Linked DNA regions of Saccharothrix violaceirubra. The protein of the gene in region 2 interacts with the protein of the main gene of each other region in a pairwise test. Links are inferred from orthologs where the notes say so. Each region holds a gene or a part of one and is shown on either strand. Other genes may lie near its edges.

Evidence for each region.
Region 1: the proteins of rpe (region 2) and eno interact in binary tests that used the Escherichia coli proteins (3 or more experiments, as listed by UniProt). The link is inferred for Saccharothrix violaceirubra from one-to-one orthologs.

What each region holds. Positions count from the first base shown.
Region 1 is NZ_JACHJS010000001.1:6,333,761-6,337,064, forward strand. The notes cover bases 2-2,993. They hold eno (phosphopyruvate hydratase), read right to left. Parts: upstream 2,145-2,993; coding sequence 858-2,144; downstream 2-857. Other genes in these bases: F4559_RS36605 (FtsB family cell division protein), read right to left, coding at 2-685; F4559_RS29225 (tetratricopeptide repeat protein), read left to right, coding at 2,370-2,759; F4559_RS29230 (lytic transglycosylase domain-containing protein), read right to left, coding at 2,766-2,993. Outside these bases: more of F4559_RS36605, read right to left, coding at 1-1; more of F4559_RS29230, read right to left, coding at 2,994-3,304. UniProt on the Escherichia coli protein: Catalyzes the reversible conversion of 2-phosphoglycerate (2-PG) into phosphoenolpyruvate (PEP). It is essential for the degradation of carbohydrates via glycolysis.
Region 2 is NZ_JACHJS010000001.1:1,960,832-1,964,021, forward strand. What follows is about bases 265-3,142. They hold rpe (ribulose-phosphate 3-epimerase), read right to left. Parts: upstream 2,090-3,142; coding sequence 1,439-2,089; downstream 265-1,438. Other genes in these bases: F4559_RS09820 (riboflavin synthase), read right to left, coding at 265-557; ribD (bifunctional diaminohydroxyphosphoribosylaminopyrimidine deaminase/5-amino-6-(5-phosphoribosylamino)uracil reductase RibD), read right to left, coding at 570-1,424; F4559_RS09835 (SDR family NAD(P)-dependent oxidoreductase), read left to right, coding at 2,243-2,848; F4559_RS09840 (M28 family peptidase), read right to left, coding at 3,081-3,142. Also shown: more of F4559_RS09820, read right to left, coding at 1-264; more of F4559_RS09840, read right to left, coding at 3,143-3,190. UniProt on the Escherichia coli protein: Catalyzes the reversible epimerization of D-ribulose 5-phosphate to D-xylulose 5-phosphate.

The DNA.
Region 1 (3,304 bases), 4.4 Mb from region 2 along the record:
CGACGTAGGGGGTCTCGCCGGGCCGCACGTAGTGCAGCCGCTGCCGCGCCTCGATCTCCCGCCGGGCCGGGTCGGCGAGCTGTTCCTTGCGGTCGGCCAACCGGTCGACCTCGGCGCGCAACGCGTCCTGCTCGGCCGTGGCCTCGCGGAGTTCCTCGCGCTGCGCCAGGTAGGTCCGCAACGGGACGGCGATGCTCAACGCCAGGGCGCAGACCACCATGGCCAGCAACGCGGCCCGCCGGGTGCCCGTCATGCCGAACGCGCCACCGGTGCCCGCGCCCGCCCGCGTCCGCGCCCGGGACTGGGGCCGCCGGTTCGCGGCCCGCGCCGACTCGCGCCGCGCCTTGGCCTTGTCCCGAGCGCTCTTCGCACCGGAAGGCTTCGTACCGGACGACTTCCCGGTCCCGAGCACACCCCGGCTCTTGCCCTCGGGCGCCTTGTCCCGACCACCGCGACCGGTCCCGCCGGCCGGCGTCTTGGTCGTACCGCCCGTCACACCGCGACCGGTCTTGCCGCCGGAGATCCTGTCCCCGCCGGCTGGACCGCCGCGTGCCGCCTTGTCGCGTGCCGCCTTGTCGCGGGACGTCTTGTCCGAATCGCCCGCACGACCGGACCGTGCCCGGGACGAGCCCGCACGTCCGGTGCCGCGGCCTTTCGACCGGCCGTCCCCCCGACCCTCGCCCACGTCGCTGCTCCCACGGTCGGCCCTGGACCGACCAGCGTCCGCGTGATCGGCATCCCGGCGGTCGCCCGGCCCGCACCGGGCCGATCGTCCGCCCGACCATTGTCCACGTGATCAGCCGGCCGGGGTCGCCGGTGCCGCTCCCGGCGCGGGCGTGCCGGGAGCGGCCGGTCCGTCAGCCCTCCGGCGTGAACCGGGGGAAGGCCAGGTCGCCGGCGTAACGCGCGGCGTCGCCCAGGGCCTCCTCGATGCGCAGGAGCTGGTTGTACTTCGCGGTCCGCTCGCCACGCGCGGGCGCACCGGTCTTGATCTGGCCGGCGCCGACCGCGACCGCGAGGTCCGCGATCGTGGTGTCCTCGGTCTCGCCGGACCGGTGGGACATCATCGACTTGTAGCCGTAGGAGGTGGCCAGCGACACCGCGTCCAGCGTCTCGGACAGCGTGCCGATCTGGTTGACCTTCACCAGCAGGGCGTTGGCCGCCTTGCGGGAGATGCCCTCCTCCAGGCGCTCGGCGTTGGTGACGAACAGGTCGTCGCCCACGATCTGCACCCGGTCGCCGACCTCGGCGGTGAGCTGGACCCAGCCGTCCCAGTCGTCCTCGGACAGCGGGTCCTCGATCGAGACCAGCGGGTACGCGTCGAGCAGCTCGGCGTAGTAGCGGATCAGGTCCGCCGACGAGCGCTGCTGCTTCTCGAACGTGTACGAGCCGTCCGAGTGGAACTCGGTCGCGGCCACGTCCAGGGCCAGCGCGATGTCGCGGCCCGGCGTGTACCCGGCCTTCTCGATCGCCTGGAGGATCAGGTCGAGCGCGTCGCGGTTGCTGGACAGCGACGGCGCGAACCCGCCCTCGTCGCCCAGACCAGTGCCCAGGCCCTTGCCCTTCAGCACGGACTTGAGCGAGTGGTAGACCTCGGTGCCCCAGCGCAGCGCCTCGCGGAACGAGTCGGCGCCGATGGGCGCGATCATGAACTCCTGGATGTCCACATCGGTGTCGGCGTGCGCGCCGCCGTTGAGGATGTTGAGCATCGGGACCGGCAGGACGTGCGCGTTCGGGCCGCCGACGTAGCGGAACAGCTCCAGACCGCTGCTGGCCGCCGCCGCCTTGGCCACGGCGAGCGACACGCCGAGGATGGCGTTCGCGCCGAGCCGGGACTTGTCCGGCGTGCCGTCCAGGTCGACCAGCTTCTGGTCGACGACGCGCTGCTCGACGGCCTCCAGGCCCACCAGCTCCGGGCCGATCTCGTCGAGCACCGCGGTGACCGCGCGCTCGACGCCCTTGCCGAGGTAGCGCTTGGCGTCGCCGTCGCGGAGTTCGACCGCCTCGTGCTCACCGGTCGAGGCCCCGGACGGCACCGCGGCGCGCTCCAGCGTGCCGTCGTCCAGCGCCACCTCGACCTCGACGGTGGGGTTGCCTCGCGAGTCCAGGATCTCGCGGGCTCCGACCTGCTCGATGACCGCCACGTGCGCTCCCTAGTCAGACCTTCTGCCGGTTACCGGCACGAGCCTAGTCGGCTCGCTTTCCGTCGCGTTCCCGCACCGGCAAGTATCTGTACCGGTTCCGAAGTGATGATCTCTTCGGGGTGATCCGGGCCTCTTCCGGACACCCTCGGGATTCCCCGTGGCGGGTCCTGTCATCCGGTCGGCTGTGGAGGAACAGCGGGGGGCGGAGGTAGCGTTGATCGGACCATGACGGACAGCACCTTCGACGCCTTCCGACAGGCCGAGGCGCTGCTCGCGGAACGCCGCCCGCTGGACGCGTTGCGCGCGCTGAGCGTCGTCCTCGAGGTGGCCGGTGACGAACCCAGCGTGCAACTGCTGGCGGGACGGGCCTACCTGGGCTCGGCCCAGTTCCAGCGCGCCGAGGAGGCGTTCCGCAAGGTCGTCGACCTGGACCCGAGCGACTACTACGCCCGGTTCGCCCTGGGTCGCACGCTCCAGCGGCAGAGCCGGCTCACCGAGGCGCTCGCCCAGTTCCGCATGGCCGCCGCGATGAACCCGACGCCCGAGTACCAGGAGGCGTTGGGCGAGGTCAGCGCACGGCTGGCCGTGGAACGGGACCGCCGACCGGACCGCTGACCCCGATCAGGTGGTCGGCGGCGCCGAGGCCGCCTTGGCGTAGGCGTCGGCGCCGCTGAACACCTTGCGGCCGTACTCGACCGAGTTGTTGTACGTCATCACGGCCTGCCACCAGCCCGCGCCCGTCGACAGGTCCTTGCCCGCGGCGCACAGGTAGTTGGCCGCGGCGAGGGCCGCGTCGTCGATGTTCTGCGGGTCGGGCGGCCGGCCGTCGCCGCTGGCCCGCACCGCGTAGATCGCCCACGTGGTGGGGATGAACTGCATCGGGCCGACGGCCCGGTCCCACCTGCCGTCGCCGTCGAGGACACCGCGGTCGCTGTCCTCGATCGCCCGCACGCCCGGCGAGCCGTCCAACGGGATGCCCACGATCGGGGACGACGGGCGGCCGTCCTCCCCGAGCGCCAGACCGCCGAGCGTGCCGTGGTGGGACTCGACCCGGCCGATCCCGGCCAGGGTCGCCCACGAGATGCGGCAGTCCGGGCTGGTCGCGCGGGTCTTCCGGTCGGCGTCCACGTACGCGCGCAGGGCCCGCGCCGGGATCTCGG
Region 2 (3,190 bases):
GCGAGCACGTCGACCTCCAGATTGACCCGCTCGCCCGGCGTGCGCCGACCCAACGTGGTCAGGTCGAGTGTGGTGGGGATGAGGCTCACCGTGAACGAGTCCTCGGTCACTTCCACGACGGTCAGCGACACGCCGTCGACCGTGATCGAGCCCTTCTCCACGACGTACCGCGCGAGTCCCGGCGGCAGTCCGATGTGGACGATCTCCCAGTGCTCGGCCTTCTCCCGCGACCGGACGACGCCGGTCCCGTCGACGTGGCCCTGCACGATGTGCCCGCCCAGCCGCTGCCCGACGGCCGCGGCGCGTTCGAGGTTGACCCGGTCGCCGGCGGCGATGCCGTCCAGGCTGGACCGGACCAGTGTCTCGCGCATCACATCGGCGGTGAACGCGCCGTCGACCACGTCGACCACCGTCAGGCACACGCCGTTGACCGCGATCGAGTCGCCGTGCTTCGCGTCGCCGGTCACCACCGGACCGGCGATGGTGACGCGCGCCGCGTCCGGCAGGTCCTCGACCGCGACGATCTCGCCCAACTCCTCGACAATCCCGGTGAACACCGCAACCCTCCCTCAGCGGACCGGCACTGCGGACACCCGCAGACCCGGCCCGGACATCGTGACCCGTTCGACGACCAGTCCCACCGCGTCCGGACCGACGGTCCCGGCGGCGGTGGCCACGCCGGTGCCGCTGAGCACGAGCCGTCCGTCCCCCAGCAGTTCCGGCGCGAGGTGCGCGAGCACCCGGTCGAGCCGACCGGCCGCCGCGAACGCACCCGCCAGGGTAGGCCCGCCCACCAGCACCACGTCCACGACGTCACGTCCGGCGAGCGCCGCGTCGACGTCGTGCGCGTGCGCCGGGTGGCCCACGTCGACCCGCAACGGACGGTAAGGCCCCGGTGTTCCCGAGGAGGGCGCGGTCCGCATGCCGGACACGATGGCGTCCGCGCGTGCGATGTGCTCGTCCTTTTCGGCGTCGTCCGACGCGTACCAGGTCACGTGCGGACGTCCGGTGCGCGCGAAGTGCAACCAAGCCCGCAGGGGGCCGTCGCCGACGACTTCGGCCAGGAAGCCGGACTCGACCTCGACGCCCGCCGCGCGCAGCACGTCCGCGCCGCCCGCGGCCGTCGGATTCGGATCGGACACCGCGTGGACGACCCGGCGCACCCCGGCGGCGAGCAGCGCGTCGGTGCACGGCGGCGTGCGGCCGTGGTGCGCGCACGGTTCGAGCGTCACGACGGCCGTGCCGCCGACGGCCCGGTCACCGGCTTCGCGCAGGGCCACGACCTCGGCGTGCGGCCCGCCCGGCGGTCGCGTGGCGCCGACGCCGACCGGCTCGCCGGACGCGTCGAGCACGACGCAGCCCACGGGCGGGTTCGGGCTCGTGGTGCCCAGGACCGCCGCGCTCGCCTCGACGGCGCGGGCCATGGCGTCGGCGAGGTTCACCGGCCGGCGGCGGCCAGCGCGCGCAACTTCTCGACGGCCAGGCCGGGATCGGCCGCGTCGTACACGGCGGACCCGGCGACGAAGCAGTCCACACCGGCCTCGGCGGCCTGGCCGATGGTGTCGGCGTTGATGCCGCCGTCGATCTCGACGACGAGCGTCAGGTGTCCGGTGTCGACCAGGCGGCGCGCGGTGCGCACCTTGTCCAGCACGTCGGCGATGAAGCTCTGCCCGCCGAACCCGGGCTCGACCGACATGACCAGCAGCGTGTCGTAGTGCTTGAGCACGTCGACGTAGGGCTCGATCGGCGTGCCGGGCTTGATCGAGAGTCCCGCCTTGGCACCGGCCGCCCGCAGGTCGCGCGCCAGGGCGACCGGGTCGGCGGCGGCTTCCGCGTGGACGGTCACGTTGTACGCGCCGGCCTCGGCGTAGCCGACCGCCCAGCGGTCCGGGTCCTCGATCATCAGGTGGCAGTCCAGCGGGATGTCGGTCGCCTTGCGCAACGACCGCACCACGGGCAGGCCGAGCGTCAGGTTGGGCACGAAGTGGGCGTCCATGACGTCGACGTGCAACCAGTCGGCGCCGGAGACCGCGTCGGCCTCCTCGGCGAGACGGGCGAAGTCGGCGGACAGGATGCTCGGGGCGATCATCGGATGCTGGACCACAGGTGGTCAGTCTAGGCTCCGACCCGCGCCGACGGCCCACGCGGGCCGGTTCCCAACTACTCACGCGGGTAGTTCTCCGTGCCGCCGAAGCCCATTACGGTCGAACCGACCTCGGGGGGCAGAACGGGGTATCTGGGGATGACAGCCAAAATCGTGTTGGTGACCGGCGCGTGCACACCGCTCGGCGGCGAGGTGGCGGAGGCACTGGCCCGGCAGGGCGCGGTGGTCGCCGCGGTGGACAGCGACGGGCGGACCCTGTCCGCGATGGTCGAACGCCTGCGTGCCGAGGGCCTGCGGATCGCGGGTCGGCAGATCGACGTCACGTCGAGCGCCGCCGTGGACGCCCTCGTCGACCAGCTGGAGCGCGAACTGGGCCCGATCGACGCCCTGGTGACGGTAGCCGCCGCGATCCGCCCGGGACCGGTGCTGGCGTTGAGCGACGCGGACTGGGCGCACAGCTTCGCGGTGAACACCGACGGCGTGTTCAACACGTCACGGGCAGTGGCGGGTCGCATGGTCGCCCGCAGGCGCGGAGTGATCGTCACGGTGGCCGGCCACGGCGCGACCACCAGGTCGGCGGCCTATACGGCATCACGTGCGGCGGCGATCGCGTACACCGAGTGCCTGGCGCAGGAGGTGGCCCCCCGTGGCGTGCACTGCGCGGCCGTGGCGCCGACCGACCCGACCCGAGTGGCACAGGAGGTCCTGTTCCTGCTGACCACCCCCACCCGCGCGTCGGCCTGAGACCCGGCCGCCCGGACACACCGCCGTCGTGTCCGGGCGGCCTTCCACCAGGACAACGGCAACGGCAGCACGAGTCCCACATCACGACACACGCGCTCATCGACCCGTACGACCTGCCGAACCACCGCACCCACGACGGTGGCACCCGAGTGCACAACTCGCGGTGTCCGAACGCATAACTCGCGCGGTAGGGGAACTCGGGCACTCGAAAGGAGGTGCCTGAGCGCGTATTTCAGGGTGTCCGAGTGGAGGACTCGCGCCCCTGGGAGCGGGTCGCGGCCAGCCGGTACGCGGCGGTACCGACCAGCTCCAAGGAGATCTGAAGACGCCGGGCGTCCACGT